Regions from separate parts of the Nocardia sp. NPDC004068 genome, predicted to be linked through region 2. Evidence: riboswitches for the same ligand, from Rfam matches in the RefSeq annotation. Region 2 holds a riboswitch; each other region holds the start of a gene.
The links. Region 2 has a riboswitch for cobalamin ahead of ACFYTQ_RS15950 (CbtB-domain containing protein). Riboswitches for the same ligand answer to the same signal wherever they lie in the genome.
Positions count from the first base shown of each region.

Region 1: it holds a riboswitch for cobalamin, as region 2 does, so the genes downstream of both, metE (5-methyltetrahydropteroyltriglutamate--homocysteine S-methyltransferase) here and ACFYTQ_RS15950 (CbtB-domain containing protein) in region 2, are expected to answer to the same signal.
Region 3: it holds a riboswitch for cobalamin, as region 2 does, so the genes downstream of both, cobN (cobaltochelatase subunit CobN) here and ACFYTQ_RS15950 (CbtB-domain containing protein) in region 2, are expected to answer to the same signal.

Region 1 covers NZ_JBIAMW010000001.1:126,435-136,748, forward strand. Annotated here, with positions in the region: gene ACFYTQ_RS00620 (DMT family transporter) at 1-596, shown strand, start outside; gene ACFYTQ_RS00625 (short-chain fatty acyl-CoA regulator family protein) at 597-2,018, opposite strand; gene ACFYTQ_RS00630 (DUF4352 domain-containing protein) at 2,202-2,888, opposite strand; gene metE (5-methyltetrahydropteroyltriglutamate--homocysteine S-methyltransferase) at 3,025-5,280, opposite strand; cobalamin riboswitch at 5,396-5,582, opposite strand; gene ACFYTQ_RS00640 (pyruvate carboxylase) at 5,750-9,154, shown strand; gene rsmD (16S rRNA (guanine(966)-N(2))-methyltransferase RsmD) at 9,851-10,314, shown strand, end outside.
Region 2 covers NZ_JBIAMW010000005.1:510,568-520,881, reverse strand. Annotated here, with positions in the region: gene ACFYTQ_RS15970 (TVP38/TMEM64 family protein) at 1-328, shown strand, start outside; gene ACFYTQ_RS15965 (hypothetical protein) at 441-1,286, opposite strand; gene ACFYTQ_RS15960 (histidine phosphatase family protein) at 1,377-2,051, opposite strand; gene ACFYTQ_RS15955 (CbtA family protein) at 2,048-2,893, opposite strand; gene ACFYTQ_RS15950 (CbtB-domain containing protein) at 2,916-3,131, opposite strand; cobalamin riboswitch at 3,173-3,307, opposite strand; gene ACFYTQ_RS15945 (ABC transporter substrate-binding protein) at 3,557-4,630, shown strand; gene ACFYTQ_RS15940 (ABC transporter ATP-binding protein) at 4,627-5,463, shown strand; gene ACFYTQ_RS15935 (ABC transporter permease) at 5,456-6,298, shown strand; gene ACFYTQ_RS15930 (LLM class flavin-dependent oxidoreductase) at 6,309-7,649, shown strand; partial or broken gene ACFYTQ_RS15925 (transglycosylase family protein) at 7,746-8,078, opposite strand; gene ACFYTQ_RS15920 (hypothetical protein) at 8,429-10,159, opposite strand; gene ACFYTQ_RS15915 (hypothetical protein) at 10,156-10,314, opposite strand, start outside.
Region 3 covers NZ_JBIAMW010000002.1:155,772-166,085, reverse strand. Annotated here, with positions in the region: gene ACFYTQ_RS04880 (hypothetical protein) at 1-386, opposite strand, end outside; gene ACFYTQ_RS04875 (RNA polymerase sigma factor) at 676-1,818, opposite strand; gene ACFYTQ_RS04870 (YciI family protein) at 1,815-2,222, opposite strand; gene ACFYTQ_RS04865 (pyridoxamine 5'-phosphate oxidase family protein) at 2,269-2,766, opposite strand; gene cobN (cobaltochelatase subunit CobN) at 2,889-6,584, opposite strand; cobalamin riboswitch at 6,616-6,740, opposite strand; gene ACFYTQ_RS04855 (hypothetical protein) at 7,006-7,242, shown strand; gene cobG (precorrin-3B synthase) at 7,309-8,439, shown strand; gene ACFYTQ_RS04845 (SRPBCC family protein) at 8,494-8,928, shown strand; gene ddaH (dimethylargininase) at 8,873-9,772, opposite strand; gene ACFYTQ_RS04835 (Lrp/AsnC family transcriptional regulator) at 9,924-10,314, shown strand, end outside.

The DNA of each region.
Region 1 (10,314 bases), on a different contig from region 2:
TCTGCTTCTACGAGGCGATCGACCGGATTCCGCTGGGTATGGCCGTGACCGTCGAATTCCTCGGACCGCTCGGGCTCGCCCTCGCCGGGTCGCGGCGCTGGGTCGATCCGGTGTGGGCGCTGCTCGCGGGCGGCGGCGTGCTGTTCCTCACCCGCGCCGACGGGCCGGTCGCCTGGACGGGAATCGGCTTCGCGCTGGCCGCGGCGGTCTGCTGGGTCGGCTACATCCTGCTCAGCGCCAAGGTCGGCGAAACCACCAGCGGCGGTGGCGGTTTGGCGCTGGCCATGGCGTTCGGCGGCCTGATCGTCGCGCCGGTCGGCATCGCCGACGCCGGGGCCGCGCTGCTCGATCCGACGGCGCTCGCTGCCGGATTCGGGGTGGCGCTGCTGTCGTCGGTGGTGCCGTATTCGGTGGAACTCGAGGCGCTGCGCCGCATTCCGCCGCGGGTGTTCGGGGTGCTCATGAGCCTGGAGCCGGCGGTCGCGGCGCTCGCGGGCGTGGTGGTGCTGGGGCAGTTGATGAATCTGCCGCAATGGGCCGGAATCGGTTGTGTGGTCGCGGCTTCCATCGGCGCCACCCGCAGCGCGAAACGGTGATCAGCGCGCCGCGCGCGGATACGGCAGATCAATCGAGCTGTTCTCCGCGATCGCGAGCGGCCGCCCGATCTGCGGGAACGCCCGTTGCGGACAGGCCGCGCGCTCGCACACCTTGCAGCCCGCCCCGATCGGGACGGCCGCGGAGGGATCGTCGAGTTGCAGCCCCTTCGAATACACCAGCCGGTCGGCGTATTCGATATCGCAGCCCAGTCCGATGGCGAATTCCTTACTGGCCGTGCCGAATCCGTGCGGGCCGGGATTGGCCGTGCGCGCCACCCACAGATAGCGCCGCCCATCGGGCATCGACGCCATCTGGGTGAGGATCCGCCCCGGATGCGCGAACGCCTCGTGCACCACCCACAGCGGGCAGCTGCCGCCCACGCGCGAGAAGTGGAACGCCGTCGCGGACTGCCGTTTGGAGATGTTGCCCGCCCGATCGGTGCGCACGAAGAAGAACGGCACCCCGCGCTGCCCCTGCCGTTGCAGGGTGCTCAGCCGATGACAGACCGTCTCGAAGCCGACCTCGAAACGCAGGCTGAGCAGGTCGATGTCGTAGCGCAACTCCTCCGCCGAGCGCAGGAACCTCCCGTACGGCAGGATCAGCGCGCCCGCGAAGTAGTTGGCCAGGCCCACCCGCGCGAGTCCCCGCGATTCGCCGGTCAGCGCGGGCGTGTCGCCGAGGATCTCGTCGATCATCGGGCCGTAGAGCAGGAAGGCCAGCGTGGTCGCGATCTGAAACGCGCGCTGCCCCGGGCGGAGTCGCCGGGCCAGGGTCAGGGTGCGGGTCTCGGGCTCGTAGTACCGCTTGGGGATGTTCGGGTCCGCGCCGTCGCCGCGCACCAGCACCGTCACGCCCGCCTTCTCCTCGGCGACGCGCGCGAGTTGCCGGTCCAGCGAGCCGACCGACAGCCCGCACTCCTCGAACAGGCGCTCGGCGGCGAGGTCGAGCTGGGCGATGTGATTGTGCTGGTCGTAGAAGAAGTCGCGCACGTCCTCGTACGGCATCGGCACCCCGGGCGCGCCGGTCGGCGTCGCGACCTTGGACGACAGCAGGTCGAGCTGATCGGTCGCCGCGCGTAGCCGCCGGTGCATGGACACGATCGTCTTGGCGACCTCGGGTAGCCGCGTGGCCAGATCCTCGACCTCGGCCGCGGGCGGCGCGGTCCCGCCCGCCGCCTCCACGAGCACCTCGTGCAGATCCGAGACCAGCCGCGCGTCGGAATCGGCGGCGAAGAACTGGACGTCGAGGTCGAAGGTCGAATTGAGCTTCAGCAGCACCGGAATCGTCAACGGCCGCTGATCCCGCTCGAGCTGGTTGAGATAGCTGGGCGACAGGTCCAGCGACTTGGCCAACGCGGCCTGGGTCATCCGCCGTTCCTCGCGCAACCGCCGCAGCCTGGCTCCCGCATACATCTTGCGCACGAGCCGATGCTACCCACCCGCCTTCGCAATCATTGCAATATCCCCGGCAGGTCCCCCCAATTCGATCATGGCCCGGCGTTTTGTACCAAACGCCCCCTGCGTAGGGTGCGAACCTATGCCACGGCCCGCGAGACGGCGCCGGTCGGCGCGTCGGGCCGCCGACCGGTCCGCACGAGCAGGCGGCTACTGCAGCGCGACTTTGCCGCCGCCCGAGAACATCGAATCGTGCAGCACGATGTAACGAGGCACGGCATCGGCGGGGAGGTCGAACACGACCTGGGCGGTGACCTTGTTGCCGGGATTCACCGAGGCGTAGAGACTCGTGTCGGGCTGGAGGTTGATCGCCGCCGCGCCGTCGTTCTCGAATTTGCGCCCGCTCTGATCGAAGACGTATTGATCGGACGGTGAGAAGCCGTGCGGCTTATCGGAAGTATTGGTGACCGTCATCGTGACGATCGTGTAGGCCCCCTGGGCGGTCCGCCGCAGGAAGGGGTTGTCCCCGACCACCTTCAGTCCGGTCTCGACGTTGGTCACCACGAACTCGAACTTGCCATCCCGAACCGGGGTGTTCAGGCCGGGGAGTGCCGCCTCTTGCTTCGGCGGCGGTGCCGCGTTCGTGCCCTGGTTGTCGGCCTGCGCGGCGGCGGGTGCGGGTCGAGCGGTCGCCGACGAGGCTGTTTTCGTGTCCTTGCCGCCGACCATCGCGCCGATGACGCCGAAACCGAAGCAGCCCAGGATGATCACGCCGAGGACGATCAGCAGGACGCGCCCGGGACCCGCTCCCTTCTTCGGCGGCATCCCCGGATAGGGCTGCACCGGTTGCCATCCCGGAGGCGGTGATCCCGGCGGCGGCCATCCAGCGTTGGTCATTACTCCACCCTCTCGATTGTGCTGCTGCTCACAGACTTTGCCGAAGCACATCGAGGGGATCGCGGGGTTCGTTACAGGCGTCGGACGACGGGACGGGCTCCTCGTTCTCGGTCCGAGAGCGAGGAGCCCGTGTGCTCTAGCGCAGAGAATGAGCCGCCCGCACCATGTTTCGCAGCGACGCCTCCACCTCGGCAGGCCCTCGCGTCTTCAGCCCGCAGTCCGGATTGACCCAAAGCCTCTCGGCGGGAACGGCTTTCAGCGCCGCCGTCAGTGAGGCCGTGATCTCCTCGACCGAAGGCACACGGGGGGAATGGATGTCGTACACTCCCGGCCCCACGCCCAGATGGAATCCGATCGTGTCGAGGTCGTCGAGGACCTCCATTCGTGATCGCGCCGCCTCGATGGAGGTGACGTCGGCGTCGAGAGCGGCTATGGCGCCGATGATCTCGCCGAACTCCGAGTAGCACAGGTGGGTGTGGATCTGGGTCGCGTCGGACACGCCGCTGGTGGCGAGGCGGAAGGCGCGGACGGACCAGTCGAGGTAGTCGGGCCGGGCGGCCGCGCGCAGGGGGAGGAGTTCGCGCAGGGCGGGCTCGTCGACCTGGATGACGCGGATCCCGGCGGACTGGAGATCGACCGTCTCGTCGCGGATGGCGAGCGCGATCTGCCCGGCGGTGTCGGCCAGCGGCTGGTCGTCCCGGACGAAGGACCAGGCCAGAATGGTGACAGGACCGGTGAGCATGCCCTTGACCGGCTTGTCGGTGCGCGACTGCGCGTAGGCGATCCAGTCGACGGTCATCGGCGCGCGGCGCACCACGTCGCCGTACAGGATGGGCGGGCGAACGCACCGGGTGCCGTAGGACTGCACCCACCCGTTCACGGTCGCGGCGAACCCGTCCAGCTGTTCGGCGAAGTACTGCACCATATCGTTGCGCTCGGGCTCGCCGTGCACGAGGACGTCCAGGCCCAGCCCCTCCTGCAAGGCGATGACCGCGTCGATCTCGGCGCGCATCCGTCGCCGGTACTCCTCGGCATCGATCTCGCCCGCGCGAAACGCCGCGCGCGCCTTGCGAATCTCGGACGTCTGCGGATACGAGCCGATCGTGGTGGTCGGCAGCGGCGGCAGGTTCAGCCGATCCCGTTGCAGCGCACGGCGTTCCTCGGCAGGGGCGCGATGGTGGGTGCCGAGGGCGGCGAGGCGGGCCCGGATCCGGTCGTCGTGCAGCCGGGGATCCGCGCGACGGCTCGCCGAAGCCCTTCGCGCCGTGGCCAATTCGTCCGCCACGGCGTCCGTACCGGAACGCAGCGCGGTCGCCAGGGTGACCACTTCGCGAACCTTCTCCGCACCGAAGGCCAGCCACGAGCGCAGGGCCGGATCGAGATCGGGCTCGGCGATCAGCGAATAGGGTACGTGCAGCAGCGAACTCGACGTCGACACCGCCAGCTCGCCGACGCTGCCCAGCAACGTTCCCAGCGTGCCGAGCGCGCCGTCGAGATCCGCCCGCCACACATTGCGCCCGTTCACCACGCCCGCGACCAGCAGCTTGTTCGCCAGCGCGGGCACGGCGGCGATATCGTCGACGGTGGCGCCGCGGGTGAGATCGACTGCGACGGCCTCGATATCGGTCGCCGCGAGTGCCGCCAGGGCCGGTCCCGGGCGGCCGAAATAGGTGGCGACCAACAGGGCCGGACGTTCGGACGCCTCGGCCAATCGGCCGTAAGTGTCACGCACCGAGTCGATTTCGTCCTCGGTCAGATCGGTGACGAGGATCGGCTCATCGATCTGCACCCACTCGGCACCGGCGGACGCCAACCGCGCCAACAGCTCTCGATACAGCGGCACCAGATCCGCGAGCCTGCTCACCGGTTCCGTGCCGTCGACGCCCTTGGCCAACTTCAGAAATGTCAACGGCCCCACCACAACCGGGCGCGCGGGCACGCCCAGCTCGCGTGCCTCCCGCAACTCCGCGAGCACCTTGTCCGGCCGCAGCGCGAAGACGGTGTCCCGGCCGATCTCCGGAACCAGATAGTGATAGTTCGTATCGAACCACTTCGTCATCTCCAGCGGTTCGATCGACTCCGCCCCGCGCGCCGCGGCGAAGTACCGGTCCAGCGGGTCCTCGATCCCGGCGACCCGAGACGGCAACGCGCCCAACAGGACCGCGGTGTCGAGCATCTGGTCGTAATAGGAGAAGGTGCCGACCGGCACCGAGTCCAGCCCGGCGTCGCGCAGCGCGGTCAACTGAGCGCGCCGCAGCGCCGCGGCGACATCGTGCAGTTCGGCGGCGTCGATCCGCCCGGCCCAGTAGCCCTCGATCGCGCGCTTGAGTTCGCGCCGCGGACCGATGCGCGGAATGCCGAGAACCGTTGCGGTGAACGGCGTGTGGGAAATCTGAGTCACGGTGTTCTCCAGTACTGGAAGTCACTGGTCACCGCCCTAACGGCAGACGAAGCCCCGAAACGCAGTGCCCGTCCGCCCGATCCACGAGGCGGTGGCCGCCGGGTACGGCGTACCCGGCACAGTCGGCAGGTCTTCGGACTCGCGGGCGCGTCTTCGTTCCTACTGGCCGTCGCTTCCCAGGTCGAACCCAGTGCGTGTGACGGCGGTCGTTCCCACTCACCGCTGCGGGACAGTCCCGGATTCCCACCGGGTTCCCTCTCGCCGGTCCGGGGACCGGCTCGACACCGCACTCCGACGCTCGGGGCTCCAACTCGTCGGCGCGGTGAACCAGCTGCGTCCTCGAGCATAAGCTACGGAGCCGTTGACACAACTTCGCAGAAGTCGGGGCTACCCCTGTGAGGATCGGTGCGAAGGCGTCATCGACGTCCGGCCCAGGTCGCGAGGCAGGTACCTTAATATAATGTTCTCCAAAGTGCTGGTCGCCAATCGCGGTGAAATCGCCATCCGGGCCTTCCGTGCCGCCTACGAACTCGGCATCGGAACAGTGGCGGTTTTCCCGTACGAGGACCGTAATTCGCTGCACCGGCTCAAGGCGGACGAGTCCTACCAGATCGGCACGGCCGGCCATCCCGTGCGCGCGTACCTGTCGGTCGAGGAGATCATCAAGGCCGCCGAGACCGCCGGGGCCGACGCGATCTACCCCGGTTACGGTTTCCTGTCGGAGAACCCGGACCTCGCCGCGGCCTGCGCCCGCGAGGGCATCACGTTCATCGGGCCGTCCGCCGAAGTGCTCGAACTGACCGGCAACAAGGCGCGGGCCATCGCCGCCGCGCGGGCCGCCGGACTGCCCGTCCTCGATTCCAGCGCGCCCTCGGCCGATGTCGAGGAACTGCTCGGCGCGGCGACGTCCATGCGGTACCCGATCTTCGTCAAGGCCGTCGCGGGCGGCGGTGGGCGCGGGATGCGGCGCGTGGCCGAGGCGGGGCAGCTGCGCGATTCCATCGAGGCCGCCATGCGCGAGGCCGAGTCGGCGTTCGGCGATCCGACGGTGTTCCTGGAGCAGGCGGTGGTCAACCCCCGCCACATCGAGGTGCAGATCCTCGCCGACCAGCACGGCGATGTCATGCATCTGTTCGAGCGCGACTGTTCGTTGCAGCGGCGGCATCAGAAGGTGATCGAGCTCGCGCCCGCGCCGAACCTGGATCCCGAACTGCGGCAACGGATCTGCGCCGACGCGGTGGCCTTCGCGCGGGAGATCGGTTACAGCTGCGCGGGCACCGTGGAGTTCCTGCTCGACGAGAGCGGCAACCACGTCTTCATCGAGATGAACCCGCGCATCCAGGTCGAGCACACGGTCACCGAGGAGATCACCGATGTCGATCTGGTGGCCGCGCAGTTGCGGATCGCGGCCGGTGAAACCCTCGCCGACCTGGGATTGAGCCAGGACGCCGTCGCGATTCGCGGTGCGGCCCTGCAATGCCGGATCACCACCGAGGATCCCGCCAACGGCTTCCGGCCCGACACCGGGCGGATCACCGCTTACCGCAGCCCGGGCGGCGGCGGGATCCGGCTCGACGGCGGCGCGAACCTCGGGGCCGAGGTCGGGGCGTATTTCGACTCCATGCTCGTCAAACTCACCTGTCGCGGAAGGAATTTCGAGCAGGCCGTGGCGCGGGCGCGACGGGCCGTGGCGGAGTTCAGGATTCGCGGCGTGGCCACGAACATCCCCTTCCTGCAGGCGGTTCTGGACGATCCGGACTTCCGGGCGGGGCGGGTGACGACGTCGTTCATCGACGAGCGGCCGTACCTGCTGAATCAGCGGACCTCCGCCGACCGCGGCACCCGCATCCTGCGGTATCTGGCCGATGTCACGGTGAACAAGCCGCACGGGGAGCGGCCGACGGCGGTGTATCCGCACGACAAGCTGCCCGCCATCGACCTGTCGACGCCGCCGCCGGACGGTTCGCGGCAGCGGCTGCTGCGCTTGGGGCCCGACGCGTTCGCGCGGGATCTGCGCGATCAGCGGGGCGTCGGGGTCACCGACACCACCTTCCGCGACGCGCATCAATCGCTGCTGGCGACGCGGGTGCGGACCAACAGCCTGTTGCAGGTGGCCGATCATGTGGCGCGCATGACGCCGGAGCTGCTGTCGATCGAGTGCTGGGGCGGCGCGACTTACGATGTGGCGCTTCGGTTTCTGCACGAGGATCCGTGGGAGCGGCTGGCGGCGTTGCGGGAGGCTATCCCGAACATCTGCCTGCAGATGCTGCTGCGCGGCCGGAACACGGTGGGGTACACGCCGTATCCGGAGAAGGTCACCCGGGCGTTCGTGTCCGAGGCGACCGCGACCGGGATCGATATCTTCCGAATCTTCGACGCGCTCAACAATGTCGATCAGATGCGGCCCGCGATCGACGCGGTGCGCGAAACCGGCACGGCCATAGCGGAAGTCGCGATGAGCTACACCGGGGACCTGTCGAATCCGGACGAGGATCTCTACACCCTCGACTACTATCTGAAGCTGGCCGAGCAGATCGTGGAGGCCGGGGCGCACATCATCGCCATCAAGGACATGGCCGGTCTGCTGCGGGCCCCGGCGGCGAGCACGCTGGTCGGCGCGCTGCGGCGGGAGTTCGACCTGCCGGTGCACGTGCACACTCACGACACGCCCGGTGGGCAGTTGGCCACGTATCTGGCGGCCTGGCAGGCCGGGGCGAACGCGGTCGACGGGGCGAGCGCGCCGATGGCCGGCAGCACGAGTCAGCCCGCGTTGTCGGCAATCGTTGCGGCGGCGGCGAATTCGGAGTTCGACACCGGGCTGAACCTGCGAAACGTGTGCGATCTGGAACCGTACTGGGAGGCGTTGCGAAAGGTGTACGCCCCCTTCGAATCCGGGCTGCCCGGGCCGACGGGGCGCGTCTACGAGCACGAGATTCCCGGTGGGCAGCTGTCGAATCTGCGGCAGCAGGCGATCGCGCTGGGGCTCGGGGACCGGTTCGAGGAGGTCGAGGCGAAATACGCCGCGGCGGACCGGTTGCTGGGGCGGTTGGTGAAGGTGACGCCGTCGTCGAAGGTGGTCGGGGATCTGGCGTTGTCACTGGTCGGTTCCGGTATCGACGTCGAGGACTTCGCGAAGGATCCGGGCCGCTACGACATCCCCGATTCGGTGATCGGCTTCCTGCGTGGCGAACTCGGCACGCCCGCGGGTGGCTGGCCGGAGCCCTTCCGCACCCGCGCGCTGGCCGGTCGGGGCCCGGCCAAGCCGGAGACGCCGCTCACGCCCGCCGACGAGGCGGCGCTGAACGGAACCTCCCAACAGCGGCGAGAGACATTGAACCGCTTGCTGTTTCCGGGACCGACCGCCGAATTCCTCGCGCACAGTGAGAAGTTCGGCGACACGTCCGGGTTGTCGGCGAACCAGTTCTTCTACGGGCTGCGGCGCGGCGAGGAACACCACGTCCACCTGGAGAAGGGCGTCACGCTGCTGATCGGATTGGAAGCCATCTCCGAACCGGACGAGCGCGGGATGCGTACGGTGATGTGCATCCTCAACGGCCAGTTGCGTCCGGTCACGGTACGGGACCGCTCCGTCGCGACCGAGATCCCCGCCGCGGAAAAGGCCGACCGCGCCAACCCCGGCCACATCGCGGCGCCGTTCGCCGGAGTGGTCACGCTCGTGGTCTCGGAAGGGGATTCGATCTCCGCCGGGGACACGATCGGGACCATCGAGGCGATGAAGATGGAGGCGGCGATCACCGCGCCGCGAGGTGGGGTGGTGCGGCGGATCGCGATCGCGAAGGTGCAGCAGGTGGAGGGTGGGGATTTGTTGTTGGATGTTCGGCCGAATGAGGCTGCGGCTGATTGAGGTTGGGGTTTTCGGGGGCCGGTCTTCGAATTCGCGTCGGTCCTCGAGTTCTCGTGGGGTTCCGAGGGTTTGATTAGCCCTCGGTCCTGAGGTTTCGCCGGTTCTCTGAGCCGTCCGTCGCTGGTCCCTGAGTCTCCTCTCCTGTCCCTGGGCCGTCGGTTCTGAGCTCTCGCCGGTTCTCTGAGCCGCCCCTCACCGGTCCCCTGGGCGTCCCGGCTCTTGTTCCTGGGCGTGCCCGGCTCGTGTTCGTGGGCGTTCGCGCTCTTGTCCTTGGGCCGTGCCCGCTCGTGTTCGTGGGCGTTCGCGCTCTTGTCCATGGGCCGTGCCCGGCTCGTGTTCGTAGGCGTCCGCGCTCTTGTCCGTGGGCGTGCCCGACTCCTGTCGTGGGCGTCCCGGCTCTTGTCCGTGGGCGTCCCGGCTCTTGTCCGTGGGCGTCCCGGCTCTTGTCCGTGGGCGTCCCGGCTCTTGTCCGTGGGCGTCCCCGCTCTTGTCCGTGGGCGTCCCCGCTCCTGTCCCTGGGCGTCCCCCTCTTGCCCCTAGGCGCCTGGCCCTTGTCCTTGAGCGTCCCCGCTCCTGTCCCCGAGCGTTCCCTTCCTGTCCCTGAGCGAAGCGAAGGGCAAGGAAGCTGACGCCTCGATCGACCTCCCGCGAACCGCGAACTGTAAATTCGACCGGACTCGAGAGGAAGGTACTGGTTTGACACGGATCGTGTCCGGAATCGCGGGCGGACGACGGCTGCGCGTACCCCCCGCCGGAACGCGCCCCACCTCCGACCGAGTCCGCGAGGCCCTCTTCAACCTCATAGCCGCTCGAATGGATTTCGACGGCCTCCGAGTCCTCGACCTCTACGCCGGCTCCGGCGCCCTCGGCCTGGAGGCCCTCTCCCGAGGCGCCGCCCACGCCCTCCTCGTCGAATCCGACCGCAAGGCCGCCGCCACCATCCGCGCCAACATCACCGCCCTGGCCCTCCCCGGCGCCGAACTACGCCCCGCCACAGTCACTTCCACCCTCGCCACCCCACCCGAAACCCCCTACGTCCTAATCTTCTCCGACCCCCCCTACGCCCTCGAAACCCCCCTGATCACCGCCGACCTCCAGGCCCTCACCACCAACAACTGGCTCCAAGCAGACGCCCTCATAATCATCGAACGCTCCACCCG
Region 2 (10,314 bases):
GGTCGGCTCGCTGCGCCTGATCGCCCCCGTCCCCTTCTCGGTCATCAACTACTGCGCGGGCCTGTCCTCGGTCCGCCTGCTCCCCTACGCCCTGGCCACCCTCATCGGTGTCATCCCCGGCACCATCGGCATAGTCGTCCTCGGCGACGCCCTCACCGGCCGCACCAACCCCGCCCTCCTCGCCCTCTCCGGCATCTGCATCACCCTAGGCATCCTGGGCCTCATCATCGACGCCCGCTGGGCCGCACCGGAATTCGCCGACCCCCTCCTCCCCGAACCCCTCCTGGACCCCGACTCCCCCGAACCCGCCGACCCCCTGGCCTCCTGACAACCCCCAGGTACGGCAACCCAGCCGCACCCCTTATCGGAATCCGCACACCCTGCAAAGGGTGCGACGGCGAACAAAGGGTGCGGCTGGGGTGGTTCACCTTGGGATCCGGTCAGAGGGGGTGGTGCAGGTCATCGGGTTCGAGGATGAGGGCGACGAACAGTGGTGCGTCGACCGTGTCGGCCGGGGTGCCGGGGGCGATGTCGCCCAGGGTGGTCCAGCTGCGCCCGCTGTCGGACACGACGCTGACCTGACCGACCTCGCCGCTCACCACCCCGGGCCGGGGGATCGCCCTGCCGGACAAGCTGATTCGAGGATCCGACAGATCGATGGTGAGCCGCTCGCCGCGCCCGGGAATCAGGGGCCCGAAGGTCGGGGCGGGACCGGTGAGATGCACGGTTCGAGCGTCCCGCTCCCGCCGGTCGCGATACTCGGCGACGACCGCGGCCGACGCCTCCGCACACGACCGCACCCGCAGGCCCAGGACGACACCGCACACCTGCCGTACCGGCCCGTCGCCCGGCTGGTCGAAGGCACCCGATTCCGAGAAGCGTTCCATCACAGGCACTCTCGTGTGCTCCGCCGTCCCACCGATCGGACGCCAGGCGCCGTCGGAAAGCCGATACAGCACCGACTCCCGATACACCTCGACGATATCGGCGACGACATCCGGAGCCACCGGCCCCTCGTCGTGCCACGACGCGACCAATCGCACCGCTCGTCCCTCGGGATCACCGAATTCACCCGTCCACCGCGCCGACACCACCCCGAACCGCACCACCTCCAGCTCCCGATCCCACTCGAGCACCGGCGGCGCGGCGAACGTCTCCCCCTCCTCCGCCGGGAACGCGCTCACCCGCGCCCGCAGCACCCCGCCGACACGCGGAACCTCCCCACAACACCCGTACTCCCACGACGAGACGGAAACATGAATCACTTCGGTGTCACCGGACGGCACGACCATCATTCGACATCGGGAGAGAGACGACGCGACACGAAGGCCACGGATCCCGACGCACCCCGGCTCACCGTACCGTACGGCGGGCTCTCACAGGGGGACGGCGGTGCTGCGCAGGGTCCAGGTCGCGGCTCGGGCGTGGAGAGTGGTCGCGGTGGCGGGCGGAATGTCGATGCGCCAGAAGGATTTCGGTGGGGCGTCGAGGGTGCGGAGGACGACGGCGCGGACGACGGCGGGGTGCGTGACCGAGATGACGCGTTGCGGGGTCGCGGCGCGGGTCACGAGCCACGCGGCCACGCGGTCGAGGAGGGCCGTAATGGATTCGCCGCCAGGCGGTTCGAAGGTCGGATCGGTGAGCCAGGCCATGAGCGCGTCGGGCGGAAGCTCATCCATCGTCTTTCCGGCCCAGTCCCCGTGGTTCAGGTCAGCGAGGGCGGGATCGACGAGTGCGCCGGACGCCGAATCAGCGAGCCCGGAATTCGCGAGGCCCTGATTCGAACCGGCGGGCGCGCGATCAGCGGGGGCGGGACCCGTGATCGCGGTAGGCCCGCAATCGGCGGGCGCGCGGCCGAGGGCGAAGGCCGCGGCCGTCTGGCGGGTGCGGAGTTCTGGAGCGGTGAGGATGAGGTCGGCAGGGATGGGGCGGACGGTGGTGAGCGTGCGCTCGCCGTGGGGGTCGAGGGGTTCGTCTCGGGGGAAGCGGGCGGCTCGGACGGCGGGGGTGAGGGCGTGGGTGATCAGGGTGAGGCGGGTGGTGTCGGTCATACGAGGGGGGCGGGGGTGGTGTCGCCGCGGGCGGCCTCGCGGCCGAACAGGCGGGTGGTCGCCGAGGCTACGCCGACGCCGATGATCGTCCACAGGATCGCTTGTGCGGCAAGGGAATACAGGCGGAAGTGGTAGAGGTCGTCGGCGGGGAAGCCGGGGAAGACGATGCGGCCCGTGGGGTCGGTGAGGGGCTGGGGGGTCTCGGTGCCGGTGGCGGCGTTGGCCGACAGGTCGCCGAGGGCGGGCAGCAGGGCCAGCGCGATGCCGGTCACGACGACGAAGGCCGCGCCCGCGGCGACGGTCGCGGACCACGCGCCCAAGCGGGCGGACAGCTTGCGCCCCAGCCAGATCGCGGCGAACAGCAGCACGGCCGTGAGGACGACCGTCCCGAGATACAGCCCGGTGCGCTCCTCGATGGTGTCCGCGTTGCCGACCGAGGGCGGGTTGGCCGGATACTTCAGGAACGGCACCGCGTACACGACCAGGAACATCCCCCCGGCCACCAGCAGCGCCAGCGGCCGCGGCGCGAGCCTGCCGACCCGCCCCACCGCGAGCGCGTACACGACCGCGAACAACGCGCCCATGGCCGCGCCGAACACGATCACGCCGAACCCCAGACCCGTATTGGCCTGCACGGACCGGGTGAACAGCTCCGCGTCGTGCACGTGCGGCACCGAATGCCCGGCGGCGCGGTCGAGTTCGGCCTCGGCGTGCCCGCGGGCCTCCTCGTAGTCGATGGCCCGATCGATGATCGGTTCGGCCAGTACGCGGGCGAACAGGAACGCCAGCAGTCCGCCCAGCGCGCCGAACAGCACGCCGAGCCCGATGATTCGCTTTTCCATTGTGCGCGTGGGATTTCCGTGCTCAGTGGCAGGGGAAGCCGAGGAAGTGCCGCCCGTCGTGCACGAACTCGTGGACGTGCATATCGCTGCCGAACACCGACACCGCACCCTGATCGATACCGATGAAATACAGGGCCAGCAGCGCCAGCACGGTCGTGCCGACCAGCCACAGCGCGGTGCTCGGAATCGACAGCGAGACGGCGCGGGCGCCGGAGCGCGGAGCGTAGGACGTGGCCACGAGAACTCCTATCTGCGGGGGGATTTCGCGTCCCCGTCGGCTACAGAACAGTGCGATGCGAGGGTCTGACTCACACCCCGCGGGGTGATCACAGTGGCGCGACCGCTCCGGATTCTCACCGGATTCCTCTGCTCATCGCCTCATCACCATACGAGTTCGCCGACATATCGGTCAATCGGCCCGGTCGGGGCGGTATTCGGATCACGCTGATTCGCACCCTGGGGAAAGGCTCGCGCCCCGGGGAACATTGGTCACCGCCCGCTCCACCGACGCAAGGCCCCGACATGATCAGTCCCCGCCCGTTGACGCGCCGCCGCACGGTCGACCTCATGCGCGTCCCGCACGGCATCTGTCGCGCCTGACCGCCGGTCCGGCGACCGGCCGCCGCGCCCCTCTTCCGTGTCATCAGCGAAAGTTCCACCAGAATGTTGTCGTATCTCCGACGGCGGCTGCCCCGCGTCGCCGTCGCTCTCGCCGTACCCCTCGCCGCGACGCTCGTGGCCGCGTGCGGCTCCTCCCAGCCGGGCACCACCGCGGACGGTAAGACCGTGCTGCGTTACCAGGGCCAGACCGGTCAGGTCACGCCCGTCGAATTGGCCGCGGATCTCGGCTATTTCACCAAGGTCCAACTCCATTGGGAGGGCGACACCACCAGCGGCCCGGCCAATATCCAGGCCGCGGCGACCAAACAGATCGAATTCGGCAGCGCGTTCAACGGGGCCGTGATCAAACTGATCGCCGGGGGCGCGCCCGTGACCTCGGTGCTCAGCTCCTACGGCGCCGACGAGCAGTCGTTCACCGGGTACTACGTCCGCGACGACGCGCCCATCAAGTCAGCGCGCGACCTGATCGGCAAGAAGGTCGGCGTCAACACCCTGGGCGCACACCACGAATTCGTGACCCGCGAGTGGCTGCACCGGCAGGGCCTGTCCGACGCGGAGATCAAGCAGGTGCAGCTGGTCGTGCTGCCCCCGGCCAGCACCGAGGACGCGTTGCGCAACGCGCAGATCGATGTGGCGGCCCTGGGCGGGGTGTTCCGCGACACCGCGCTCGCCCGCGGCGGCCTGCATCCGCTGTACACCGACAAGGACCTGTTCGGCCAATTCGATTACGGCACATACGTTTTCCGCAACGACTACATCAAGCAGCACGGCGACGCGGTGGCCGACTTCGTGCAGGGCACGGCCCGCGCCACCCGATGGTTGCAGGTGACCCCGCGCGATCAGGTGGTGGCCCGGTTCGCCGACATCATCGCCAAGCGCGGCCGCAACGAGAACACGAATCTGCTCGCCTACTACCGCAGTTCGGGCATTCCGGTCCCCGGCGCCGCGATCGAGGAGCGCGAATTGCAGATCTGGATCGACTGGCTGGTCCGCAACGGCGAACTGCCCGCGGGCAAGGTCGTCGCCAAGGACGTCTTCACCAACAAGGACAACCCGTACGCGAACGGTACCTATCCCGCGACGAGCGGGCCCAACGGCGAGGCGGTGAACAAATGAGCACACCGGTGAAACTGTCCCTGTCGGGCGTGCGCAAGGAGTTCCGGGTGCGCGGGGAACGCGAGTCGTTCACCGCCCTCGAGGACGTCACCGTCGACGTGCGCGACGGCGAGTTCCTGGTCCTGGTCGGCCCCAGCGGTTCGGGCAAGTCCACGCTGCTGGATCTGCTGGGCGGCCTCGAACGGCCGAGCGGCGGACAGCTGCTGCTCGACGGCGCCCCCATCACCGGACCCGGCCTGGACCGCGGGATCGTCTTCCAGCAGTACGCGCTGCTGCCGTGGCGCACCGCGCGCGGCAATATCGAATTCGGTTTGGAGGCAAAGGGAGTCAAGCGCCGGGAGCGGCGGCGGCTGGCCGACGACTACCTCGACCTGGTCGGGCTGGGCGGATTCGGCGACCGGTATCCGCACGAGCTGTCCGGCGGGATGAAGCAGCGCGTGGCCATCGCCCGCAGCCTCGCCTTCGATCCGGAGGTGCTGCTGATGGACGAGCCGTTCGCCGCGCTCGACGCCCAGACCCGCGAGTCGTTGCAGGACGAGCTGCTGCGCATCTGGGAGGCCACCCGCAAGACGATCCTGTTCATCACCCACGGCATCGACGAGGCCGTCTATCTCGGGCAGCGGGTCGCGGTGCTCACCTCGCGGCCGGGCCGGGTCAAGGCCGTGGTGGACATCGACCTCGACCGGCACACCGCCGCCGACATCCGATCCAGCGAGCCGTTCCGCGAACTGCGCCACCACATCTGGTCGCTGCTGCACGACGAGGTCGAGCGGGCGCAGACCCTCGAACAGGCCGCCCTCGCCGCCACCGACAGGAGGTCCAGCCATGGCTAGCGCAGTGCAGGTCGCCGCCGACCGCGTCCGATTCGCCCCCGCCGCAACGGATCTGCCGTTGCGGGTGCTGCGGGGCGCCGGCTGGATCGCGTGGCGCGTGTTCAAACCCACCGTCGCGATCGCGTTGTTCCTGGCGCTGTGGGAGATCGCGCCGCGGGTCGGGCTGGTCGACGAGGTCTTCCTGCCGCCGTTCTCCACCGTGTTCCAGGCGGGCGTGGAGCTGATCCGCAACGGCCAGATGTGGGAGCACGTCTCCACCAGCCTGACCCGCTCGCTGGTCGGTTTCGTGATCGCGCTGGTGGCCGCGGTGCCGGTGGGTGTGGCCATCGCCTGGTACCGGCCGGTCGCCGAATTCCTCAGCCCGATCCTGGAGTTGTTCCGCAATACCGCGGCGCTGGCCCTGCTGCCGGTGTTCATCCTGATCCTGGGCATCGGCGAGACCTCCAAGATCTCGCTGGTGGTGTACGCGAGCTTCTTTCCGATCCTGCTCAACACCATCACCGGCGTCCGCACGGTCGATCCGCTGCTGATCAAATCGGCCACCTCCCTGGGATTCTCGCCGGTGCGGCTGTTCCAGAAGGTGGTGCTGCCCGCCGCGGTGCCGTCGATCTTCACCGGCCTGCGGATGGCGGCCTCGGCCTCGATCCTGGTGCTCATCGCCGCCGAAATGGTCGGCGCGCGTGCGGGTTTGGGCTATCTGATCACCGCCGCGCAGCAGAACTTCGCCATCCCGGACATGTACGCGGGCATCGTCGCCATCTCGCTGGTCGGGCTCGTGTTCAACGGGGTGCTCGTCACCGCCGAACGACGGCTGTCGCGCTGGCGCGCGCAGTAGAAGGAAAGCCATGTCTCGCAGAACCTTTCACCTCAACGCGTTCCTGATGGGCGTGGGGCATCACGAGGCGGCGTGGCGGCATCCCCGCACCGATGAACGGAATGTGCTCGACGTCAGGCACTTTCAGGAGTTGGGCCGCATCGCCGAACGCGGCAAGCTCGATTCGGTGTTCTTCGCCGACAACCTGGCGGTGGGACCGCGCATCGAACGCAACACCCTCGCGGTGTTCGAACCGGTCACGCTGCTCAGCGCGATCGCGGCGGTCACCGAGCACGTCGGGCTCATCGCGACCGCGTCGACCACCTACAACGAGCCGTTCAACCTCGCCCGCAAATTCGCCTCGCTCGATCACATCAGCGGCGGGCGGGCCGGGTGGAACATCGTCACCTCGGGCAACGAGGACGAGGCGTTCAACTTCGGCTACGACGCCATCCCCGAACACGCGCGCCGCTACGAGCGGGCCACGGAGTTCGTGCAGGTCGCGCTCGGCTTGTGGGACACCTGGGAGTCCTCGGCGATCGTGCTCGACACCGAGCGGGGCACCTTCGCCGATCCGGCCAAGGTGCACACCCTCGACCATCACGGCGAGCGGTTCAAGGTGCGCGGGCCGTTGAACTCCCCGCGCAGCCCGCAGGGGCGGCCGCTGCTGGTGCAGGCCGGATCCTCGGAGAGCGGCAAGGAGTTCGCGGCGCGCTACGCCGAGGCGGTGTTCACCGCGCAGCGCACGCTCGCCGAGGGACAGCGGTTCTATCGCGATCTGAAGGCGCGGCTGGCGGGCTACGGTCGCGCGGCCGACGAGCTCAAGGTGCTGCCGGGGCTGGTGCCGTTCATCGCCGACACGCCCGAGCAGGCGCGGGCGCTGGAGCGGGAGTTCACCGAGCTGATCTCCCCCGACTACGCGCTGCGCCAGCTGTCGTCGATGCTGGGGGTGGATCTCACCGAGCACGCCCTCGACGCGCCCCTGCCGCCGCTGCCCGCCGAACACGAGATCCAGGGCGGCAAGAGCCGCTTCACGCTGGTGAAGGAATTGGCCGAACAGGAGAACCTGACGGTTCGCGGGCTGATCGCCAAACTCGGTGGCGGACGCGGACATCGGACGTTCGCGGGTACGCCGGAACAGGTAGCCGATGAATTGCAGACCTGGTTCGAGGCGGGTGCGGCCGACGGGTTCAACATCATGCCGCCGTATCTGCCGGGCGGGCTGACGGATTTCGTCGATCGCGTGGTGCCGATCCTCCAGGAGCGGGGCCTGTTCCGGACCGAGTACACCGCCGACACGCTGCGCGGCCATTACGGCCTCGAGCCGGTGGAAAGCCGGTTCGCGGCATCGAATTCGGCGGTGAGCGCCTGAATTCGGCCGCCGGAGAATAGGTTACGGGCCGCCCCTGTTCGGGGCGGCCCGTCACGTCCGTGGTCGGCCCGTCATCGGGCCGGGCGGCGGTCCTTACAGGTACGCGCCGCAGACCGGCCACGCGCCCGCGCCCTGGCCCGCGAGCACGTTCTCCGCGACGCGGATCTGCTCGGAGCGGCTGGCGTCGGCGGCGTTGCCGGAGCCGCCGTAGGCGTTCCAGGTGCTCTGGGTGAACTGCAGGCCGCCGTAGAAGCCGTTGCCGGTGTTGGCACCCCAGTTGCCGCTGGACTCGCACTGCGCGACGGCGTCCCAGTCGTGGCCGCCCTCGGCCGAGGCGGTGGCCGACAGACCGAACGGAACGGCGACGAGCGCGCTGGCGACAGCGGCGAATCCGAATGCGCGGGTGCTGAACTTGCGGTTGCGAGACATATGCGATTCCTGCCTGCGCCCACACGGCCCGGCGAGAGATTCGCTCGGGTCCCTGTCCCCAGGTGTGTCGGGGTCGAACTCGAATCGTGGGACAGGGTTGCCGGTGTTCAGCGATTCGAGGCGCGGCCCGCTTCTGCGGCGCCGGAGACGACGGTAACGAAAGAATCACGACAGATCACGTGGTGATAACTTTTGCTCATCCTCGACCGATAGCTGAGAGTGTCACCGTTTGCGCAGTTCGTACGGGAGGAAACGCGGACTACATAATTGTAGTTATAGGTTCGTTATGTGGCCGAGATCACTGATATATAGTGATTCGCGTCGCACGAATCCGGGTACCTGTGCCCCCGTCAGGCGTGTCGATCCGCGGGAGCGGACACCGGCCAACGGTCGATCTCGGCTGGTAGCGGCCGTTCCGGCAGCGCGGCACGCGCCCGGTCGCGGTAGTGGGTGGCCAGGCAGGCGGGCGTGGCGTGGTCGAGCGAATGGCCGCGCAGCCGCTCGGCCTCGGCGAGCCAGCCCGCGGCCTGGGCGCGGACCTCGTCGGCGTCGAACGCCTCGGGCAGCAGCTGGCCGCCGTACTCGGGGGCGACCACCATGGCCGAACCGAGATGTTGCAGACAGCGCGCGACGCCGCGATGGTGATCCAAATCGTGATATCGGCCGAGCGCGCGCTGCCACGACCGCAGCGCGCGGCGGCGTTCCCCGCGCGCCCACCACAGCACGCCGAGGCTCTCGATCGCGTGGGCGGCACCGGCGGGATCGCGTCCGGAGTCGGCCAGGGACCGGGCGGCGTCCAGGCGTTCGCGCGCGGCCTCGAGCCGCCCCTCCCGCACGTACACCAAACCGAGATCTATCAGCGCGGCCACTTCCCCGGCGACGTCCTTGCGCGGCAGCCGCCGCCACGCCCGTTCCAGCAGCCACGCGGCGGCCCGCGAGCGCCTCCTCGTCGCCCGCCCGGACGCCAGCGCGAGCGCCCGGTGGATGTCGGCGCGCGCGACGAGGGCGGCCTTGTAGGGGTGCAGCCACGAGATCTCCGACCGGTGCGGGACGCGGCCGGATCGGATGCGGGCCAGTTCGTGTTCGACGGGATAGCGGCCGGGCGAGGTGAGCTCGGAGATCGCTCGGAACACAGGCGTATTCGCGTCGGGATGATCGTCGCGGGCGGACCAGAGGTCGAGCGCCTCGGCGATGCGGACGAGTTCGGGGACGGCCGCGTCGAGCACGGCGCGCGGGGCGGCGGTCGTGTCGTCCGAGGGGCCGAAGTCGGCCCGGTGTTCGGCGGTTCGGATGATCAGTTCGCGCAGATACGTCTGTTCCTGTTCGAACCAGCGGCGCGCGCCCGACGCCAGGGACGGGGAATCGAGGGCCGCCGCCCAGCGCGTCGCGCGGTCGGCGTGATGGCGGAGCAGGGCCGGGAGCGCCGCCTCCCATTCCAGGCTCACGCGCACGGTGTCCGGCGCGGGGATCTCCGGGACGCGGACCAGCACCCGGCGGTCCTGCCGCCCGAAATCGAGCACTCCGGCGGCGCGCAGCTCGTCGAGGACCGCGGCCGTGGCGCGCTCCTGCCGGGGGCGTTCGAGGTCGGGCACGCGCCGCCGCGCCGCGAGCACGGCCGTGACCATCTCGTACAGGGCCGCGGCCTCGTAGCGGCGGAACGGCAGATCGCGCAGGATCGCGGCCACCATGTTCCCGTCGAGGCTCGAATCGACCTGCGGCGCAACGGGTTCGGTCTCGTCGCCGAGTTCGGTTCGCGGGCCGGGTGGGATCAGCTCCGCCATCAACCGCAGTCGTCGTTCGGCACGGGCCCGGTCGCGCACGGCGGCGAGCCTGCGCCACAGCACGTATCCGGCGGCGGCCAGTACGACCAGCGCGGCGATCCGGCTCAGCCAGTACGACAGCGACGACAGCACCTGACTCTCGCCGACCCAGCTCTCGAGCAGTTTGCTGACGATCTCGAGCAGCAGTGAGGTGGCGATGACCGACGCGCCGCTCAGAAAGCCTTGCCACGCCGAGGATTTCGCGACGACGTCCAGCGCCGACCCGGCGTCGGGCTCGCCGCTCCGATTCGGCTCCGTCATCGCAACACTCCCCCGGTCAGGCCGGGCACCAGGAAACGCCGCCAGGTCGCCAGCAGCAGCACCACCGGCGGAATCGCCGACAGCAGCGCCCCGGCCGCGAGATGGCCGATGTTCTCGTGCAATTGGCGGGCCTCGCTCCACAGCAGCAGCGACCA
Region 3 (10,314 bases), on a different contig from region 2:
GCGATGAACTGCGGCGCGGCGACTTCCGGCACGGCCGCGCCGACCGGGCGCAGCGTCAGGGTCGTCGCGGCGGCGTCGACCTCCGGGGTCACCAGGACGTCCTGACCGGTGACCGTGTGCACGGCGGTCGGCACCGTGGCGATGATCGAGCCGTCGGGCGCCCGCACCGACAGCCCGGCCGCGGTCGCGACGAAGCTGCCGGAGTCGAGAGTCACCGTGGCGCTCGACCGATCCCGCGCCATGGCGGCGGTGTAGCCGACGCCGTGATCGGCGCCGCTGAGCACGGGGACCGCCGATACTCCCGCTTCGCCGTGTGCCGTGGCGGCCGCGACGGCCAGTGCGGCTGTCGATAACGCCGCCGCGGCGGCGTATTTCACCATTGTCATGTCATTCACCTGCCGTGGAGAGAGAGGATGCGCCTGATGCCGGGTGGGCCGATCGGCCTGTGCCCGAGCGACTTCCGTCTTCATCCTCCTCCGGCTTGCGAGACCGTCGCAGCCCGCGCTTCGGGGGGCAGCGGAGTCAGGGGCGACGTTCGTGCCTCGGCGAATCAGGGCGTGTCGTCTTACCGAGAGCTCCGCCGCCACGTTCGGGCGGGATACGGTAGGACCGGTTCCCGACCGGTCCGGACGATCGCCCGGATACCCTGCGGGAGTGGGGAACTCGCGCGGTCGGTCACCGCAGGAGTTGTCGTACCCGCGCCGCCTCGCGGGTTAGGTGGACTCGTTCCGGCGCGTTGGTCGCCGCCTCGGCGGCCTGGACGTACAAGTCGGCGGCGCGGGGGAGGTCGCCCGCGCGTTCGAGGAGGTAGGCGTGGACGGCGGTGTAGCGCGGGATGTCGGGGGCGACCTTGCTCAATTCGGCCAGGCCCGCTTGCGCCCCGTCGGCCTCCCCTACCGCGACCGCGCGATTGAGGCGGACCACCGGGCTGTCGGTGAGGCGCAGGAGTTCGTCGTACCATTCGACGATCTGCACCCAGTCCGTCTCGGCGGCGCTCGGGGCGTCGGCGTGGAGGGCGGCGATGGTGGCCTGGGCCTGGTATTCGCCGAGGCGGTCGCGGGCCAGGGCGGCTTGCAGGATCGTCACGCCTTCCGCGATTAGCGCTGTGTCCCAACGGGTTCGGTCCTGTTCGGCCAGCGGGATCAGGCGGCCGCTGGGGGCGAGCCGGGAGGTGCGGCGGGCGTGGTGGAGCAGCATGAGGGCGAGCAGGCCCGCGACCTCGGGATCGTCGGTGGCCGCGGCCAGTTGGCGGGTGAGGCGGATCGCCTCGGCGGCCAGGTCGACGTCGCCGCTGTAACCCTCGTTGAAGACGAGGTAGAGCACGCGCAGCACCGTCGGCAGGTCGCCGGGGCGGTCGAGCGGCAGGCCCGCGAGGCGGCGTTTGGCTCGGCTGATGCGTTGGGCCATGGTCGCTTCGGGCACGAGGTAGGCGGCCGCGATCTGGCGGGTGGTCAGACCGCCGACCGCGCGTAGCGTCAGCGCGACCGCCGAACTCGGTGACAGCGAGGGGTGCGCGCAGAGGAAGTAGAGCCACAGCGAGTCGTCGCCGCCGGGCACCGGTCCGGGCGGCGGCTCCGCCTCGGTCGCGAGTTCCCTTCCGCGCCGGGCGTTCTCGGATCGGGTGGCGTCGACGAACTTGTGCCACGCGGCCGCGACGAGCCAGCCCTTGGGATCGCGCGGCGGATCGTCGGGCCAGGTGGCCAGGGCGCGGATCAGCGCTTCCTGGACGGCGTCCTCGGCCGAGGCGAAGTCCGCTCCGCGCCGGACGAGGACGCCGATCACCGCGGGCACGAGCTCCCGCAGCAGCGCCTCGTTCACTCCGTCACCGTGGGCATCGCCTCGAAGAACGGCCGCAGTTCGAGCCACTCCCCGATCGGTTTCCCGCCCGCCCCGGGGGCCGCGGACAGTTCGGCGGCCAATTCGAGAGCACGCTCGTAGCTGTCGACGTCGATGACCATCCAGCCCGCGATCAGATCCTTCGTCTCGGCGAACGGCCCGTCGGTGACCGGCGGTCGGCCCTCGCCGTCCGAGCGGACGAAGGTGCCCTCCTGGGAGAGCGCCTGACTTTCGACGAATTCGCCGGTCGCCTCGAGGCGGGTGGCGAAATCCGCCATGTACTGCATGTGCGCCGCCACCTCCTCGGGGGTCCACTGGTCCATCGGCACGTCGTGGACCGGGGCCGGGGCGCCTCGATAGTGCTTGAGCAGCAAGTACTTCGCCATCGTTCTTCTCCTCGTCGGTCTGTGGGTCGTGCTGTCCGTGCGGGTTTCAGGCGTCCTGCCGTTCGGCTCGCTGCCGGACCAGTTCCTCGACGGCGCTGGGCAGGGTGGTCTCGAAGTCGATGAGTTTCGCCCAGGTCGGGGTGATGACGATCCGGACCATGCCGTCGTAGAGCGAGCGGATCTCGGCCTCCCAGGCGACGCGCTGTTCGGGGGTCATCTCGTAGGTGCCGTTCATCTGGAGGTACTCCTCCGGGATGCCGTCGACCACGTCCAGTTCGGCGCGCCCGCGCAGCAGCAGGATCTTCGGCGGGTGGACCTCGGTGTCGATGGTGAGGGCGACCATCGGATTGCGGCGCAGCGCGGGCAGTTTCGGCGCGTATTTCGTGGTGCACAGGACGATCCGCGAACCGTTCCAGGTGAACGCGATCGGGATGCTGCGCGGCGTGCCGTCGGTGGCGACGTAGGCCAGCCGGGTCAGGTCGCGGGCCAGCAACTCCCGGCTGATCGGCCGGTTCAGGATCTCGGTGATCTCGTGCTGTTCCATGGGTATCGCTCCTGGTGTCGAGGTGGTCGAGCCGCCGTCATCGGCTGCTCGTACCCCTGGGACGGAGCCGCCGACACGTTCTCGACATCCGCGCGCACGAATTCTCGAATATTTTTTCCGGCCTACTCCAGCTCGCCCTCGGTCTCCAGATACACCTGCTGGAGCCGCCGCAGGGTCTCGGCCTCCGGGTGCTCCCACAGCCCGCGCTGGGCGGCCTCGAGCAGTCGTTCGGCGATGCCGTGCAGCGCCCACGGATTCGACTGCTCCATGAACTTGCGGTTCACCTCGTCGAAAACGTAACTCTCCGAGAGCTTTTCGTACATCCAGTCGGCGACCACATTGGTGGTGGCGTCGTAGCCGAACAGGTAGTCGACGGTCGCGGCCATCTCGAACGCGCCCTTGTACCCGTGGCGGCGCATCGCCTCGAGCCAGCGCGGGTTGACCACCCGGGCCCGGAACACGCGGGTGGTCTCCTCCGACAGGGTGCGGGTGCGCACGGCGTCGGGGCGGGTGCTGTCGCCGATGTACGCCTCCGGATCCTTACCCGTGAGCGCGCGCACGGTCGCGACCATGCCGCCGTGGTACTGGAAGTAGTCATCGGAATCGGCGATGTCGTGTTCGCGGGTGTCGGTGTTCTTGGCGGCCACCGCGATACGGCGGTAGGCACTGCGCATATCGTCGGCCGCCGGGGCGCCGTCGAGGTCGCGGCCGTAGGCGTAGCCGCCCCACGCGGTGTACACCTGCGCGAGGTCGTCATCGGTGCGCCAGCTCTTGGAGTCGATCAGTTGCAGCAGGCCCGCCCCGTAGGTGCCGGGCTTGGAGCCGAAGATACGAGTGGTGGCGCGCCGAGCGTCACCGTGCTCGGCGAGGTCGGCACGGGCATGGGCGCGAACGTAATTCGCCTCGGCGGGCTCGTCGAGTTCGGCGACCAGGCGCACCGCGTCGTCGAGCAGCGTCACCACATGCGGGAACGCGTCGCGGAAGAAGCCGGAGATGCGGACGGTGACGTCGATGCGGGGCCGGTCGAGTTCGGCGAGGTCGACGGCCTCGATGCTGGTCACCCGGCGGCTGGCCTCGTCCCACACCGGTCGCACGCCCAGCAGCGCGAGCACCTCGGCGATATCGTCTCCCGAGGTCCGCATGGCCGAGGTGCCCCACACCGACAGACCCACCGAGCGCGGGTACTCGCCGTGGTCGGCCAGATACCGTTGCAGCAGTGAGTCGGCCATGGCCCGCCCGGTCTCCCATGCCAGCCGCGAGGGCACGGCCTTGGGGTCGACGGAGTAGAAGTTGCGCCCGGTCGGCAGCACATTGATCAGGCCGCGCAGCGGCGAACCGCTCGGCCCGGCCGGAACGAAACCGCCGTCGAGGGCGTGCAGGATCCGGTCGATCTCCACCCCCGTCTGCCGCAGCCGCGGCACGACCTCGAGAGCGGCGAAGCGCAGCACCGCGCGCAGCGCGTCGAGCCGGTCCGCCGGGACGGGGACGCGGGCGGGGGCGCTGGGGTCGGAGGCGCTGGGGTTAGGGGTGCTGGGGGCGGGGACGCGATCGAGGTCGGGGGTGCCGGGGGCGGTGACGAGGCGGGTGAGGATCTCGTCGACTGCGTCGGGTGACCAGTCGGTGGCCTGCAACGCGGACAGCAGGGTGCGGGCGTGTGCCTCGACGGTGTCGACGCGGTCGCGGGACTCGGTGCCGGATTCGTTGAGTCCCAATGCCTCTCGTAGGCCGGGCACGGCGATCTCGCCGCCCCAGAGCTGTCGTGCGCGCAGCATCGCCAGGACCAGGTCCAGCTCGCCCTCGCCGACCGGGGCCTGGCCGAGGACGTGCAGGCCGTCGCGGATCTGCACGTCCTTGATCTCGCACAGCCAGCCGTCGACGTGTAGCAGCATGTCGTCGAAGGAGTCCTCGTCGGGGCGCTCGGTCAGGCCCAGATCATGGTCCATCTTCGCGGCGCGCATCAGTGTCCAGATCTGCTGGCGGATCGCGGGCAGTTTGGCCGGGTCGAGCGCGGAGATGTTGGCGTGTTCGTCGAGCAGCTGCTCGAGCCGGGCGATGTCGCCGTAGCTCTCGGCGCGGGCCATCGGTGGGATGAGGTGGTCGACCAGGGTGGCGTGGGCGCGGCGCTTGGCCTGGGTGCCCTCGCCCGGATCGTTGACCAGGAACGGGTAGATCAGCGGCAGATCACCCAGCGCGGCGTCGGTGGCGCAGGCCGCCGACATGCCCAGCGTCTTACCCGGCAGCCATTCCAGATTGCCGTGCTTGCCCAGATGCACCAGGGCGTCCGCGCCGAACCCGTCCGGATCGGCGAGCCAGCGGTAGGCGGCCAGGTAGTGGTGGCTCGGCGGCAGATCGGGATCGTGGTAGATCGCGACCGGGTTCTCCCCGAAGCCGCGGGGCGGCTGCACCATGAGCACGACATTGCCGAAACGCAGTGCGGCGATGACGATTTCGCCCGCCGGGTCGGCGGAGTGGTCGACGTAGAGTTCGCCCGGCGGCGGACCCCACGCCTCGACCACGGCCGCCCGCAGTTCCTCGGGCAGAGTGTCGAACCAGGCGGCGTAGCGGCGGGCGCCGATGCGGATCGGGTTGCCCTCGAGCTGTTCGGCGGTGAGCCAGTCCGGGTCCTGTCCGCCCGCGGCGATGATGGCGTGGATCAGCGCGTCGCCGTCGCGCTCCTCGAGGCCCGGAATCTCGCCGGGGGCGCCGAGATCGTAACCGGCCGTGCGCATTTCGGTGAGCAGGCGGATCGCGCTGGCCGGGGTGTCCAGGCCGACGGCGTTGCCGATGCGGGCGTGTTTGGTGGGATAGGCCGACCAGACCAGGGCGATGCGCCGCCGTTCGACGGGAATGTGGCGCAGGCGGGCGTGCCGCACCGCGATGCCCGCCACGCGCGCCGCGCGTTCCGGATCGGGGACGTAGGTGGACAGGCCGTCGGCGTCGAACTCCTTGAACGAGAACGGGACCGTGATGATGCGGCCGTCGAATTCGGGCACGGCCACCTGGGTCGCCACGTCGAGCGGGGTGAGGCCGTCGTCGTTGTCCGCCCACTGGGCGCGACCGCTGGTCAGGCACAGCGCCTGGAGGATGGGCACGTCGAGGTCCGCGAGTTCGCCGATGTCCCAGGCGGCGTCGTCGCCTCCCGCCGCGGCGGTGGCCGGTTTGCTGCCGCCCGCGGCGAGCACGGTCACGACGAGCGCGTCCGCGGCGCGCAGGGTCTCGATCAGTTCCGGTTCCGCGGTGCGCAGCGAGGCGCAGTACAGCGGCAGCGGGCGGGCCCCGGCGTCCTCGATGGCCGCGCACAGGGCGTCGATGTAGGCGGTGTTGCCCGCCAGGTGCTGGGCCCGGTAGTAGAGCACGGCGACCGTGGGCGCGGAATCGTCGAATTCGCGTGCGGCGCGCGGCAATTCGCCCCAGTTGGGCAGGTGGACGGGCGGTTCGAAGCCGTGGCCGGTGAGCAGGACGGTATCGGAGAGGAAGTTGTGCAGTTGGCGCAGATTGTCCGGACCGCCCGCGGCGAGGTAGTTGTGGGCGTCGGCGGCGACGCCGCCGGGCACGGTCGACGCCTCCATCAGCTCGGCGTCGGGGGCCATCTCGCCGCCGAGGGCCACCAGCGGAATACCGCTGGCGCGCACCGCGTCCAGGCCCTCCTCCCAGGCGCGGCGGCCGCCGAGGATGCGCACGATCACCAGGTCCACGCCGTCGAGCAGGGCGGGCAGGTCGTCGAGGAGCAACCGCGCGGGGTTGGCGAGCCGATAGGCGGCGCCGCTGGCGCGGGCGGACAACAGGTCGGTGTCGGAGGTGGACAGCAGCAGGATCACGGTTCGGCCTTCCTCGGGTGACGCGCCCAGCACGGATTCGCGCTCGCCGAGAGGGTCTGGCTGTCACAGTGGCGCGACCGCACCGGAATTGCACCGGTTTCCTCGTAGTCGACGAGCCCCCGGATGCTACATCGCCCCCGGGTGGGCCACGGCTTCCGGCCGCTGCCCGCACCGACAACGATGCATGCCGCGCGAACCCCGCGCAACGACTTCTTCACAGCCGCACCCCTTATTCGAATCCGCACCCCTTGCAGGGCCTGGAGGGGGTGCGGATCCGAATAAAGGGTGCGGCTGGGTGGGTGGGATTTGGGATGTTTCGGGTGTTTTCGACCGACCGGTCGGAGCGTACGCTGTGGGTATGCCGAACTCACCTGGGTGGGCCAGGCGGAATCGATTCGCTGCCTGGTCGGGAATTGTGTGCATGATGGTTGCCGTTGCATTGCTGGCCATGGCGCTGGCGGCTGCCGCGGGGAACAACAGAGGGTTGGCGGTGGCGGCCGCGGGGGTGTGCGCCGGGGTGGCGGTGACGGGGCTGCTGGTGTTCGAGTCGACCGCGCGGCGGGATCGGGTCGATCATCACGAGACGCCACATCTGTTGTCGGACAGCTATGTTCCGGATCCGCCGTGGGCGGGGCGGGATCGGCGTTTCGACGTGTAGGACGTCGAGCGGGCCAGCCGTCGGTTGCCGGGCCGTGTTGGTGTCGGTGGGTGTCCGTAGTCTGGGGTGGCCATGAACCGCTCCGAACCCGACTCCTGCCCCGGCGTCCTGCGCCTGCATCAGGCCGCCGACGGTCCGTTGGCCCGCATCCGGCTACCGGGCGGCATCCTGCGCCCGGATCAGTTGCGGGTGCTGGCGGCGGCCGCGAGCGAACTGGGTGACGGCGCGCTGGAACTGACCTCGCGCGGCAATGCGCAGTTGCGGCGGATTCACGACGCGGAGGCGCTCGCCGCGCGGCTGGCGACCGCGGATCTGTTGCCCAGCCCGACCCACGAGCGGGTCCGCAATATCGTGGCCTCCCCGCTGTCGGGGCGGGTGGGCGGATGGGCCGATGTGCGGGATCTGGTGCCCCGCCTCGACGAGGCGATTCTCGAAGCGCCCGCGTTGGCCGGGCTGCCGGGGCGGGTGTTGTTCACCCTCGACGACGGGCGCGGGGATGTCAGCGGCCTCGGCGGCGACATCGGGGTGCACGCCACCGACGCCGACGAGTTCGCGCTGCTGCTGGGTGGACGCGACAGCGGGGTACGGCTTCGGTACGGGCAGGCGATACCAACGCTGATCGCGGCGGCGCACACCTTCCAAGAACTCCGCGACGACCGCTGGCGGCTGCACGAGATCCCGCACGCCGCGGATCGGATCCTCGCGGCGCTCGGCCTGGAAGCGGTGGCGGAACCGCTGGAAATCGCCGTGCGCCAAGACAATCCGATCGGCTGGTTCACCCAGGACGACGACCGGATCGCACTCGGCGCGGGGGTGCGCCTGGGCCGGCTACCCGCCCACACCGCCGAATTCCTCGCGGCCGTGGAGCGTCCGGTGATCATCACACCGTGGCGCGGTCTGGTGCTGCCCGATCTGGACGAGTGGGCGGCCGAGCAGGTCGTGCGCGTCCTCGCCCCGATGGGACTGATCTTCGACGCCGAGTCACCCTGGCTGCTGGTCACCGCGTGCGCCGGGCGGCCCGGCTGCGCGAAATCGCACACCGATGTCCGCTCCGACGCCGCGGCCGCCATCGAGTCCGGGCGGGTGGCGAGCCGCCAGCACTGGTCCGGGTGTGAACGCCGCTGCGGCCGACCCCGGGGCGAGGTCCTCGATATCGTCGCCACCCCGACGGGTTACCGGGTGGACGAGGAAATCTGATCGCGTTCGGCGACAACGCCTTTGGCGTCCCGGGATCTTCGATACCGTTGACGCATGACACACACCGCGTTCGCCAGTTCCGTGCTCGACGCGCCGATAGATCGCGTGTGGGCATTCTTCGACGACTTCGACGGGCTGGCCGCATTCCATCCGGCCATCGTGGCGAGCCGCATCGAGGACGGTCCCGGTCCACGCGAGGTCGGCGCGGTCCGATATCTCACGCTGGCGGACGGGTTCGTCCGGGAGCGGCTGCTGAAGTTCGAGCCGTCGAATCACGAATACGAGTACTCGATCATCGAATCGTCCATGCCGCTGCGCGAGTACGTGGCGGGCGTGCTGCTGACGCCGGTCACCGACACGGGGGCGACCTTCGCGCAGTGGTGGGCCGACTTCACCGTCGAGGGCGCGGATCCCGCGGAATTCGCCCGGTTCGTCAGTGAGCAGGTGTTCGCAGTCGGGCTGCGTGCGGTGGCGGAACGGTTGCGTTGAGGTTCGGCGGCGAATGCAGTTCCAGCGTGCAGCATTTCACGCTGCCGCCGGCCTTGAGGAGTTCGGAGAGGTCGACGCCGATCGGGTGGAAGCCGCGTTCGGTGAGGCGAGCGGCAAGGTGTGGGGCGCGGTCGGTGAGGAAGACGTGGTGGCCGTCGCAGACGCCGTTCAGGCCCAGGACCTCCGCGTCGGCGTCGGTGGCGATGATCGCGTCGGGGAAGAGGTGGGCCAGCAAGGCGGCGCTGGCGGGGCTGAAGGCGGGCGGGTAGTAGGCGATGGTGTCGCCGAGGGGCATGAGGGCCGTGTCGAGATGGTAGAGGCGGGGGTCCACCAGATCGAGGGTGAGGACGGGGAGGCCGAAGAAGCGTTCGACCTCGCGATGGGCGGCGGGTGAGCTGCGAAAACCGGTGCCCGCCAGGATGAGTCGGCCCACCACGGCGAAATCGCCTTCACCCTCGTTGATCTCGGCCGCCGCGGCGACCTCGGTGAGGCCGAGGCGGGACAGGCGGTGGTGGTAGGCGGGGCCCTCGGCGCGGCGTTCGGGGGTGGCGAAGCGGGCCGACAGGGCGCGGTCGCCGATGACCAGGCCGCCGTTGGCGGCGAAGACCATATCCGGCTGATCCGGTTCGCCGTCGACGACGTGCACGGTGTGGCCGTGGCTTTCGAAGGTTCGGCGCAGGGTCTCCCACTGGGCGAGCGCGCGGGCCCGGTCGACGGGCGCGCTCACGTCCATCCACGGATTGATCGCGTACCGGACGTCGAAGTGGTCGGGTCGGCACATGAGGAAACGGCGGGGCGTGAACCGGCGGAGGCCGGCCGGTGCGGGGGCGGGCAGCGTGGTCACGACGGTCAACGAGGCTCCCTCGGTTCGGCGCGCAACAGATTGAGACGACGGTATGTGGCGTAGCGTTGCGTCAGGAACACCGAATCGTTGCGTGATCACCCTTCTCGGCGAAGAATCATTGCGCCGCATCGAAACAGATTGGGAGCGGCCCGTGGACGACCTCGATCGGCGGATACTCGCCCATCTCCTGCGGCACGCCCGCGCCTCGTTCCAGGAGATCGGCGCGGCGGTCGGACTGTCCGCGCCGGCGGTCAAGCGCCGCGTCGACAAGATGGTCGCGGGCGGGCAGATCACCGGCTTCACCGCGCTGGTCAATCCGGCCGCCCTGGGCTGGCGCACCGAGGCCTACGTGGAGGTCTACTACCGCGACAACATCTCCCCCGCCGAACTGCGCCGCAGTCTCGAACCGATTCCGCAGGTCGTCGGGGTGTGGACGATCGCGGGCGAGGCCGACGCCCTGGTGCATGTGATGGCCACCGATATGGCCGAGATCGAGTCGACGGTGGAGCGGATCCGCAAGAACACCAGCGTCGGGCGCACCC